DNA from 2 places in the Alteromonas sp. ABH4_457 genome. Region 2 is predicted to be linked to the other one. Evidence: predicted binding sites of a transcription regulator. Region 2 holds the regulator's gene; the other holds the start of a gene.
What was found. The regulator sigma-54, encoded in region 2, starts transcription at its own class of promoters, with help from an activator protein. The targets are predictions, from matches to a motif close to GTTGGCACGNNNNTNGNNT.
Positions count from the first base shown of each region.

Region 1: ACXAGR_RS14975 (EF-hand domain-containing protein) is a predicted target of sigma-54. The motif match lies at 1,276-1,294, and genes of this name have one in related genera.

Region 1 covers NZ_JBSWXN010000005.1:499,379-504,191, forward strand. The annotation lists gene ACXAGR_RS14970 (putative bifunctional diguanylate cyclase/phosphodiesterase) at 1-1,180, shown strand, start outside; gene ACXAGR_RS14975 (EF-hand domain-containing protein) at 1,381-1,653, shown strand; gene ACXAGR_RS14980 (sensor histidine kinase) at 1,752-3,152, shown strand; gene ACXAGR_RS14985 (hypothetical protein) at 3,152-3,745, shown strand; gene ACXAGR_RS14990 (sigma 54-interacting transcriptional regulator) at 3,742-4,813, shown strand, end outside.
Region 2 covers NZ_JBSWXN010000008.1:355,426-360,238, forward strand. The annotation lists gene hpf (ribosome hibernation promoting factor) at 1-284, opposite strand, end outside; gene ACXAGR_RS21505 (RNA polymerase factor sigma-54) at 317-1,801, opposite strand; gene lptB (LPS export ABC transporter ATP-binding protein) at 1,897-2,622, opposite strand; gene lptA (lipopolysaccharide transport periplasmic protein LptA) at 2,628-3,197, opposite strand; gene lptC (LPS export ABC transporter periplasmic protein LptC) at 3,166-3,729, opposite strand; gene kdsC (3-deoxy-manno-octulosonate-8-phosphatase KdsC) at 3,726-4,280, opposite strand; gene ACXAGR_RS21530 (KpsF/GutQ family sugar-phosphate isomerase) at 4,280-4,813, opposite strand, start outside.

The DNA of each region.
Region 1 (4,813 bases), on a different contig from region 2:
GATTAATGACTCGCTGGGACATGAAACCGGTGATCTGATCCTGATAGAAGTGGCGGACCGTGTCGTGAACCTGTTGCGGGAAGGCGATTTAATTGCACGGCTGGGCGGTGATGAATTTATTATTGTGCCTGACAGGGACGTGTCGGATGCAAGCCTGAAAAACCTGGCAGATAAACTGGTCAGCGCATTCACCGACCCCTTCATGCTGAGAGGTCTGGCGTTGACCGTTGGTGTCAGTGTAGGGATTGCCAGAGCCAGTGATGCGGAGTACGAGCTCAGTCAGTTAATGAGTAATGCTGACCTTGCCATGTACCGATCTAAAGCGAAAGGACGCGGGACTTACACATTATTCACCATTGATATGGTTGAATCGTACAAGCGTAAAATGTCTATTGCTAACAGCATTGACGGTGCCATCCGGCAGGATGAATTTCTGGTTTACTATCAGCCCAAAATTAGTCAGCAGGGTGAAATTATCGGCCTTGAAGCGCTCATACGCTGGCAGCACCCTGAATTTGGTCTGGTGATGCCGTCAGAGTTTATTCCCATTGCAGAGCAGGGTGGTAAAATATCGGCCATCACCCAGTGGATGATTGAACGGGTATGTATGGAACTGCCCGATCTGCAAATGCTGATCTCCCGTAAATTTAAAGTCGCAATCAATCTGTCCGGCCACGATTTACGCCACACCGGCTTGTTCGACGATATCTACGGGTTATTTGAACGTTATCAGGTGAATCCTGAGTATTTCGAATTTGAAGTCACCGAATCCGCCTATCTGGAAAACTTTGCTTTTGCTGATAAGTTCTTCAAGCGTCTCAGCAATCTCGGTTGTGCTATTTCTCTGGATGATTTTGGTACCGGTTATTCATCGTTAAGTTACCTCACGCAAATCACCATCGATACGCTTAAGGTTGATCGTCAGTTTATCCGTGAACTGGACACCTCTGAGCGCTCACGGCTGGTAACCGGTACCATCATTGATCTGGCTAAACGACTGGCACTAACCGTATGTGCCGAAGGTATAGAGCACCCCGGTCAATGGGCGTATCTGATTGAGCATGGCTGTGATCATGTTCAGGGATACTTGTTCAGCAAGCCTGTACCCCTCTCCAAACTGCTGACTATTGACCAAAATTATCTGCATTTATTAAATGCTCCGGATGCGGCGCAGGGATAAAAATTTGCGCCGCCAGTGTAGATAATTTGCAACACCTGCAACTTCTTATTCGTAGTGTTAAACCGCAAGTTACTGATTTTGTTGGTTAATGGTATTTTGGCACTACTTGTGCAATCTCCTGTTTAACGTGAGCTTCTGTATAACCGGACGGGTCTCAGTCCTTTACATCCGCTCACAACCCGCGAGCACAGGAGGTTGTTATGAAGCGAATTGAGAAAGTATTTTTATTGTTATTTACCATTATTGCTGTTCAGGCTATCGCTGTTGCAGAGGCCAATGCCGGTGAAGCATGGATGTCTGAACTGGATGAAGATCAGGACGGTTATATCTCACTTAAAGAGGCTGTTGCTGATACCCGTTTGTTACGTCTTTTCAGTCGCATTGACGATAATGCAGATGGTCAGTTGAGCATTGACGAGCTGAAAGCCAGCGAGGAAGTAGAACTACTCAGCATGCGCGCATCTGCTAAATAATCTTTTTAACGATGGCACAGGGTATTTGGTGCCATCATCTATTGCGGCATTGAAAGGGGTATGCGATCCTGAAAAACCGGACTTTATTTAGTGATCGAATTTTGCGAGTTGGTTCCCTCAGACAACTTACGTTAGGTAGTTTTTTACTTGCGCTGGTTCCCCTTATAGCACTGCTTTGGCAAAGCCAGAGCGATCTTGCCAAAGTCAGCAGGATGACCACCAAAGAGACACGTTTCGTCGTGACGGTCGTGGGTTACCTGCAAAATCTGGACGGTGCTGCCATAGATCTGGAACGTACCCTCCGTCAGTACGCCATTATCCAGAACGCCACCGTCGCTGATTTAACTGACAATGCAATTGCTCAGTTTGCCAGCGCGCAAAGCAAGCTCTGCGGTATCGTTCCGGCGAGTGAAAATTGCGGGCTGCTGAAAAAGCAAATTGAGCAATTACGAAATTTCCGCACTATTAACGATCAGCTTTTACTGAATGCGTATCTCGCTTCATTAAGTAACGGTGTTACAGCCATCCGTAAAGACGTGGACAAGGCTATTCAAACCCGTCTGGCTGTGCAGCAGGAAGACATGACTGATATGCAGGCCAAGCAGGCATGGTCGACGGCGCTGCTGGTCAGTGTGTCATTGTTGCTGATTTTGCTCGGCAGCCAGTTGATTGTGAATCCGGTGCGCAAGCTCAAGCAAATCATTCAGATCCTCGCCCATCAGCGTGGTGAGCTGCCGCCATTGTCTACGAAGGCGCCCTACGAATTAATTGGGGTAGAAAGAGATCTTCATTGGCTGGCGGAACGTTTACAGCAGCTTGAACATATACGCACTGCGCTTTTGCGACATGCCGCCCACGAACTTAAAACGCCGCTGGCAAGCATTAAAGAAGGGTGTAGTTTGCTTTCTGAGAATGTTGTCGGTGAGCTGAATCCCCAGCAGGTTGAAGTACTGTCTTTGCTCAGTTCCAGTACCCAGCGCCTGAATACGCTGGTAGAAAAGCTGCTGGATTACAACCTGCTTCTGCAGCAGGCTGAACCCAAATTTACGGACATCAATCCGCAGGATCCGGTCAGAGATTGTATCGAAGATTACGCTCTGGCACTGCAGGACCGTGAGGTTACTGTGGATGTAACAGTAGAAACCATTAGTGTCGACGAGGAGTTGTATCGTCGTATACTTGATAATCTGGTATCGAATGCTGTGGCACACGGTGCAATAGGCAGACCTATTTCCGTCAGAATTTATCAACAGGAGGAGGTAGCAGTACTTGATGTAGCTAACCGGGGGAAAAAGATTCCGCCGGAAAAAGTGGGTAAACTTTTTGAACCGTTTACCCGGGGTGACGATCCAAGAAACGACAATGTCATTGGTACGGGGTTGGGCCTGTCCATTGTTTCAGACTGTGCCCGTTTGATGCACGGCGATGTGGCTGTTGTTGATGTAGATTATGCCGATGTCTGTTTTAGAGTAAGCATTCCGCAGAAGGAAAAACGTTAATGAAAATCAAATTATTGCTGCCACTGGCCGCCATGCTGGGTGGATGTGCAGCGATAGAAGGGAATGAGTCTGCACCAGTTATTCCGGTCGAGGAAAATACGGTCGCACCGCAACTGGTGGAGAGTGATTCCCTTTGTCTGGTAGAAAAAGACACAGAATCTTTTGAGCACCAGTGCGATTTGCTCTATTGGGTGAACCTGTGGGTTCAGGCCGACAATACCCGCTGGCCTGTGCGCAGAGATGCTATCGCCGGGTTGTCCGATTCCACAGAGGATAAAATTAAAAAAATCATTTTATCACTCCCTGTAGACACCCCTTATCAGAGTCGCCTTCGTGCCCGGCACTGGCTGACTGAAGTGAAGGATAAGCTGACGCCGGATATGCAAACCGTGGTGGCCACTATTGTTAATGCCCCCAACGATGAAATGCTTGAGCTTGAATCGGCAATGGTGATCTTAAACCGCGTGAACACCGATAAAGAAAAGCAGTTGCAGATGCTTGAAAAAGAACTGGAATCACAAACAAAGAAGATGGAAGAGTTGCTTAAAGTTGAAGCAACGCTGATGGATAAAAACAGGAGTACGCAGCGATGAATGAATCCGGAGCGCGAAACGCCAGATTATTGCTCGTTGACGACGATAAAAGTTTACTTCGCCTGCTGACCATTCGCCTTGAAGGTGAAGGGTATCAGGTCACGGCGGTAGAAGATGGTCAGGCGGCATTACGCAAAATTCGTAGTGATGACTACGACGTGGTGTTGTCTGATTTACGTATGCCGGGCCTTGATGGTCTGAGCTTATTTGAAGAAATCATGGGGGTCCGTAAGGATATTCCTGTGATATTGATGACAGCCCACGGTACGATTTCTGACGCCGTTGCGGCAACCCAGCGTGGTGTATTCGGCTTTTTGCCTAAGCCGGTGGATCACGATGAATTACGCAAGTTATTGCAAAAAGCCCTGAGTCAGTCGTTATCTGTTCAGCCGGAAGAGTGGTGCAAAGATATCATCACCCGTGCACCGGAAATGACCAGTGTGATGGACCAGGCTTTCCGTATTGCCCAGCGTGAAGTGAGTGTGCTTATCAGTGGTGCCAGCGGTACCGGTAAAGAACTGCTGGCGAATGCTATTCACCGTGCCAGTAACCGCCGTGACAAGCCGTTTATTGCCATTAACTGTGGTGCATTGCCGGAAAACCTGCTGGAGTCAGAATTGTTTGGTCATGCAAAAGGCGCCTTTACCGGTGCGGTGCATGCAAATCCCGGTTTGTTCCGTGAAGCGGATGGCGGTACCTTGTTCCTTGATGAAATTGGCGACATGCCAATGACGTTACAGGTCAAATTGCTCCGTGCGTTGCAGGAACGTCAAATCCGGCCTGTGGGCAGTGCTAAACACGTAGACATCGACGTACGTATTATTTCTGCAACACACAAAGATTTGCATAAAGAAATGGAAGAGGGCAGCTTCCGTGAAGATTTGTACTATCGTCTTAACGTGGTGAATCTGAAACTACCTTCCCTGAAAGAGCGCAGTGAAGACATTCCGTTGCTTGCCCGTACATTGCTTCAGCAAAGCGGTCAGCGTCACGGTGTGAATGTGACGCAGTTTTCTGATGATGCCATGCAGCTACTGGTGAAATCAGAATGGCCCGGTAACGTGCGGC
Region 2 (4,813 bases):
TGCTTTTTAAGCTTTTCCTTGTGTTTCAGGACCTGCCTGTCGAGCTTATCGACCATGCTGTCAATGGCAGCATACATGTCCTGATTTTCGGAAGAGGCGAAGACTTCCGCGCCGCTAAGATGAACCGTTGCTTCTGCTTTTTGGCTAAGCTTTTCAACATTTAAAATAACGTGCACATTTGATATGTGGTCAAAATGACGTTCCAGTTTGCTGAACTTAGTATCGACATAATTACGCAAAGAATCAGTGATCTCAATGTGATGACCAGAAAGGTTGATTTGCATATTTCGTCTTCCTTATTTTGAGCAGCCTTAAGTTAGATAAGGCTTTTGCGTTGGTTAGACGGCGGGATCGACAAGGATTCCCGGTACTTTGCTATTGTTCGCCGGGCAACCATAATGCCTTGATCGGCCAACAACGAAGCAATCTTGCTGTCACTCAGTGGCTTGCTTGGCTTTTCAGCGGCAACCAGCTTTTTAATCAGGGCGCGAATCGCTGTAGATGAACACTCACCACCTGATTCAGTGGCAACGTGGCTGGAGAAGAAATACTTCAACTCGAAAATACCACGGGGCGTGTGCATGTACTTCTGCGTTGTTACCCTGGAAATAGTAGATTCGTGCATATCTACCATTTCTGCGACATCATTCAGCACCATTGGTTTCATCATTTCAGGGCCATGCTCAAAAAAGCCCATCTGTTGCTGAACAATACAATTTGCTACTTTCAGCAGCGTATCGTTCCGGCTCTCAAGGCTCTTAATAAACCATTTTGCTTCCTGCATGTGAGAGCGGATAAATTGTGAATCACTGCTGTTTCTTGCTTTACGGCTCATTGCAGCATACTGCTGATTAACACTGAGCTTAGGCAGGCTGTCGGGGTTTAATTCTACAACCCAACGGCCATTTTTCTTCGCAACCGATACATCCGGAATGACATATTCGGGTTCTTTCGTAATTAATGCACTGCCCGGACGGGGATTAAGCGTTTGCAGCAAACGCATCGCTTCCCGTAACTGATCTTCTTTCAGGCGGGTTTTACGCATTAACGTACGGTAATCTTTACTGCCTAACAGATCGGAATGCTCTCTGAGCAGTAGTTTGGCTTCTTCCAGCCACGGTGTTTCCGGTGCAAATTGCGCCAGCTGAACTAACAAGCACTCCTGCGGTGTGCGGGAGCCGGAACCGAGAGGATCAAATAGCTGAATACGTTTAAGTACGCACTCAACCTCATCTTCTTCTACGGGCTCTTCCATATCTTCACTGTTTACGCTTTGCAGAATGTCGTCAACGGTAACCGTTAGATAGCCGGACTCATCAATGGAATCGATGATCGCCAGCGCGATGGCGCGGTCTGTGTCAGAAAAAGGTGTCAGACGCATTTGCCACAGCAGATGGTCCTGAATATTTTCGGTGGTTTCACCCTGAAAGATTTGTTCATCATCACCCCCGGAAGGGCCGGGCGCGGGGGCAGAAGACGCAGAAATGTACTCATCCCAGGTACTGTCGATGGGCAGCTCATCCGGTAAATCATTCTTTTCCAGTGCTTCACCGGTATCCATGCTGTCAGAAGATGAGGCTGTTGCAGACTCTTGCATGCTGTCATCATTGTCGATGTTATTTTTCTCAATTACATCGTTGTCGGAGCTGTCGTCGACTTCCAGCAAAGGATTAGAATCGAGAGCTTCCTGAATTTCTTGTTGTAAGTCCAGCGTAGACAACTGCAATAGCTTGATCGCCTGCTGAAGCTGAGGCGTCATTGTTAGTTGTTGGCTAAATTTTAACTGTAAAGATGGTTTCATCTACGTCTTATATAAACTCTAAAAAGGACATCCGGTTGTAGCGGTGTGAGTGCCGGTGGCGAAATCTCCGCTAAATGCTCATCCCGATATCTTAACTATAGCCTGAATTGCTCACCAAGGTATACATCACGAACTTTTTGATTACTTAATACCTGTTCTGCGGTGCCCTGAGCAATCAGTTCTCCATGACTGACGATATAGGCCTCTTCACACACATCAAGGGTTTCCCTGACATTGTGGTCGGTGATGAGGATACCGATACCTCTGTCCCGTAAGTGCTGAATGATCTTCTTTATATCATTAACCGAAATCGGGTCAACTCCGGCGAAGGGTTCATCGAGCAAAATAAATTGCGGATTGGCTGCCAGTGCGCGGGCAATTTCAACCCGGCGGCGTTCGCCACCCGACAAACTCATACCTGTACTATTACGTATATGGTTAATATTAAATTCATCAAGTAGTGCATCCGCTTCCTGTTCACGTTGATGACTTTTTAAGTCTTTACGCGTCTGTAATATCGCCATGATGTTTTCATGTACGGTCAGCTTGCGGAAAATGGATGCCTCCTGGGGTAAATAGCCAATTCCCCGGCGGGCACGTTCGTGCATTGGCTGGTGCGTCAGCTCCTGCTCATCAATGAGGATTTTGCCTTTGTCCAGTGGCACAAGACCGACAATCATGTAAAACGTTGTGGTTTTACCTGCACCGTTAGGACCCAGCAGACCTACTATCTGTCCGGTAGAAACCGATAAACTAACGTCACGGACGACCTGGCGTGATTTATACGACTTTGCCAGGTGAGTCGCACTCAGGGTTGCCATGTAACTCAGTTACCCTCGTTTTCGTTGCTGTCTGAAGTCTTGTTCTCTTCCTTCAGCTCTTTAACTGTGTCAGGACGGAAAACCGTGGTTACCCGGCCGTTGCTGTTACTTTCACCGCCGGTTGCCAGAAGTTGCTCTTTTGACATGTCATAGGTGATGCTATCTCCCTGGACCATGCTGGTATCTTGCTGGATTTTCGCATCACCTTGCAAGGAAATAAGTTGTTTGGCTACTTCGTAGCGAATTTCATTTGCGCTGGCTTTTACTTTTGCGCCGTCATCCAGCGTTTGAGAATAAGTGGCTGGTTTTCCGCGGGCAATAAAAACCTCTTTCCCTTCGCCTTCACTGGCGATGGCTTCAACTTCATCTGCGGCAATGATGAGTGAACCCTGGGTAATCTTCACATCGTCTTTAAAAACCGATTTCTTCTTTTTACCGTCAATAAACTGTGACTTAGCATCCACGGTAATAGGCTTTTCAAAATCACCGGAGCCGGCCATTGCCTCACCGGCAGCAGCAAGCAGCGCTATTGCTGCGAAAAGGCTAACTGCCCGGGGAATAAATTGTCTGCACATGATCAATTAACTCATATTGTTGGGTACGCAGGTTTGCATTGAAACCGTTACTTTTAATGATGGTCTGTACACCGCGTATATCTACCGGCTGGTCTGAAGTCATGGTTTTGTCATCCAGATTCACCTTAATAAAATTGGTTGTGATGGTCTGGATAAACTCTTCAGGGTTCAGGCTTTTTATCAGCACATTGTCTTCCAGCTGGATCAGGTCATCGTTGTAGAGTGTGCCTTCATCAGCGGTGACTTGCCATGGGGCCTCGTCATCATTCACATAGACAGTGTATTTGGGTTGGTCGAATAACACAAAGCCTAGTTGGTCGTAATGCTCCATAGAGGCGGCAAAGACTTCGTGGTTGAGTTTGCCTTCTTCGTTATACAGCGTAGTTGTCAAATTCTTTGCTTTATAGGCAGGGCGTAAAGCGTCTGCTCCGGCTTTTTTCGCCGGTGCTTGCTCTTCTGCCATCCAGACCGGAAGGTACATCAGCAGCGCCATAACAAACAGCGCAGAAATACTGATCCCTAAACGGTTCATACGCTGGCCCCGTGTATGGTGTCCAGCGTGCCGAGCGCCTGTAAAATCACATCACAGACTTCCCGTACTGCGCCGAATCCACCATTTTTTGTGGTGATCCAGTTCGCTTCGCGGGTGACGGCCGGATGGGCATCTTTCACCGCAATTTTTGTTTCGGCAAACCGGTACATGCCAAGATCCGGCATATCATCACCGATGGCTGCAACCTCTGATGGCGCCAGATTCAACTTTTCGCACAACTGAGCCATAGCCGTGGCTTTATCTTCCTGACCCTGAATAATGTGCTTCACATTCAAAGCGGTCATGCGATTCTTTACAATGGCCGAGTCGCGGCCGGTAATGACAGCAACGTCCACACCACTGTTTATTAATGCCTTAACGCCATAGCCATCGCGGGTGTGAAAGGCTTTTAACTCTTCACCATTGTTGCCAAGATAAATTCTGCCGTCAGAAAATACGCCGTCGATATCACAAACGAGCAGTTTCAGCCCTTTGAGTTTTTCAAACCGCTCTTCACTGATCACACCGTAAAAAGTGACTTCATGTCCCATCAGAGAACTCCTGCTTTAAGCAACATATGCATGTTGAATGCGCCCACGGGGTGATCATTTTCATCCACCACCATCAGCGCACTGATCTTGTGTTTTTCCATTAAATTTAACGCTTCCACTGCCAGTGTACCGGAGCGGGTAGTTTTCCCGCCGCGGGTCATAACATTGGCTACCGGAGTGGTATGAATGTCGGTTCTGGCGTCCAGAATTCGTCTCAGATCGCCGTCGGTAAAAATACCGCCGAGTTTGCCGCTGTCATCTGTAATACCTGTCATTCCCAGACCTTTAGAAGATATTTCCAGCAGAGCCTGTGAAATGGTCGCGGCAGACGATACAAGAGGAAGAGCGTCGCCGGTCAGCATGATATCGCCCACTTTGAGTAACAGTTTCCGGCCCAGACTGCCGCCCGGGTGAGAGAGGGCGAAATCATCTGAAGTAAATCCTTTAGCATCCAGCAGTGCAATGGCCAGCGCGTCACCCATTACCAGGGTTGCTGTAGTACTAGAGGTCGGTGCAAGCCCCAGCGAACAGGC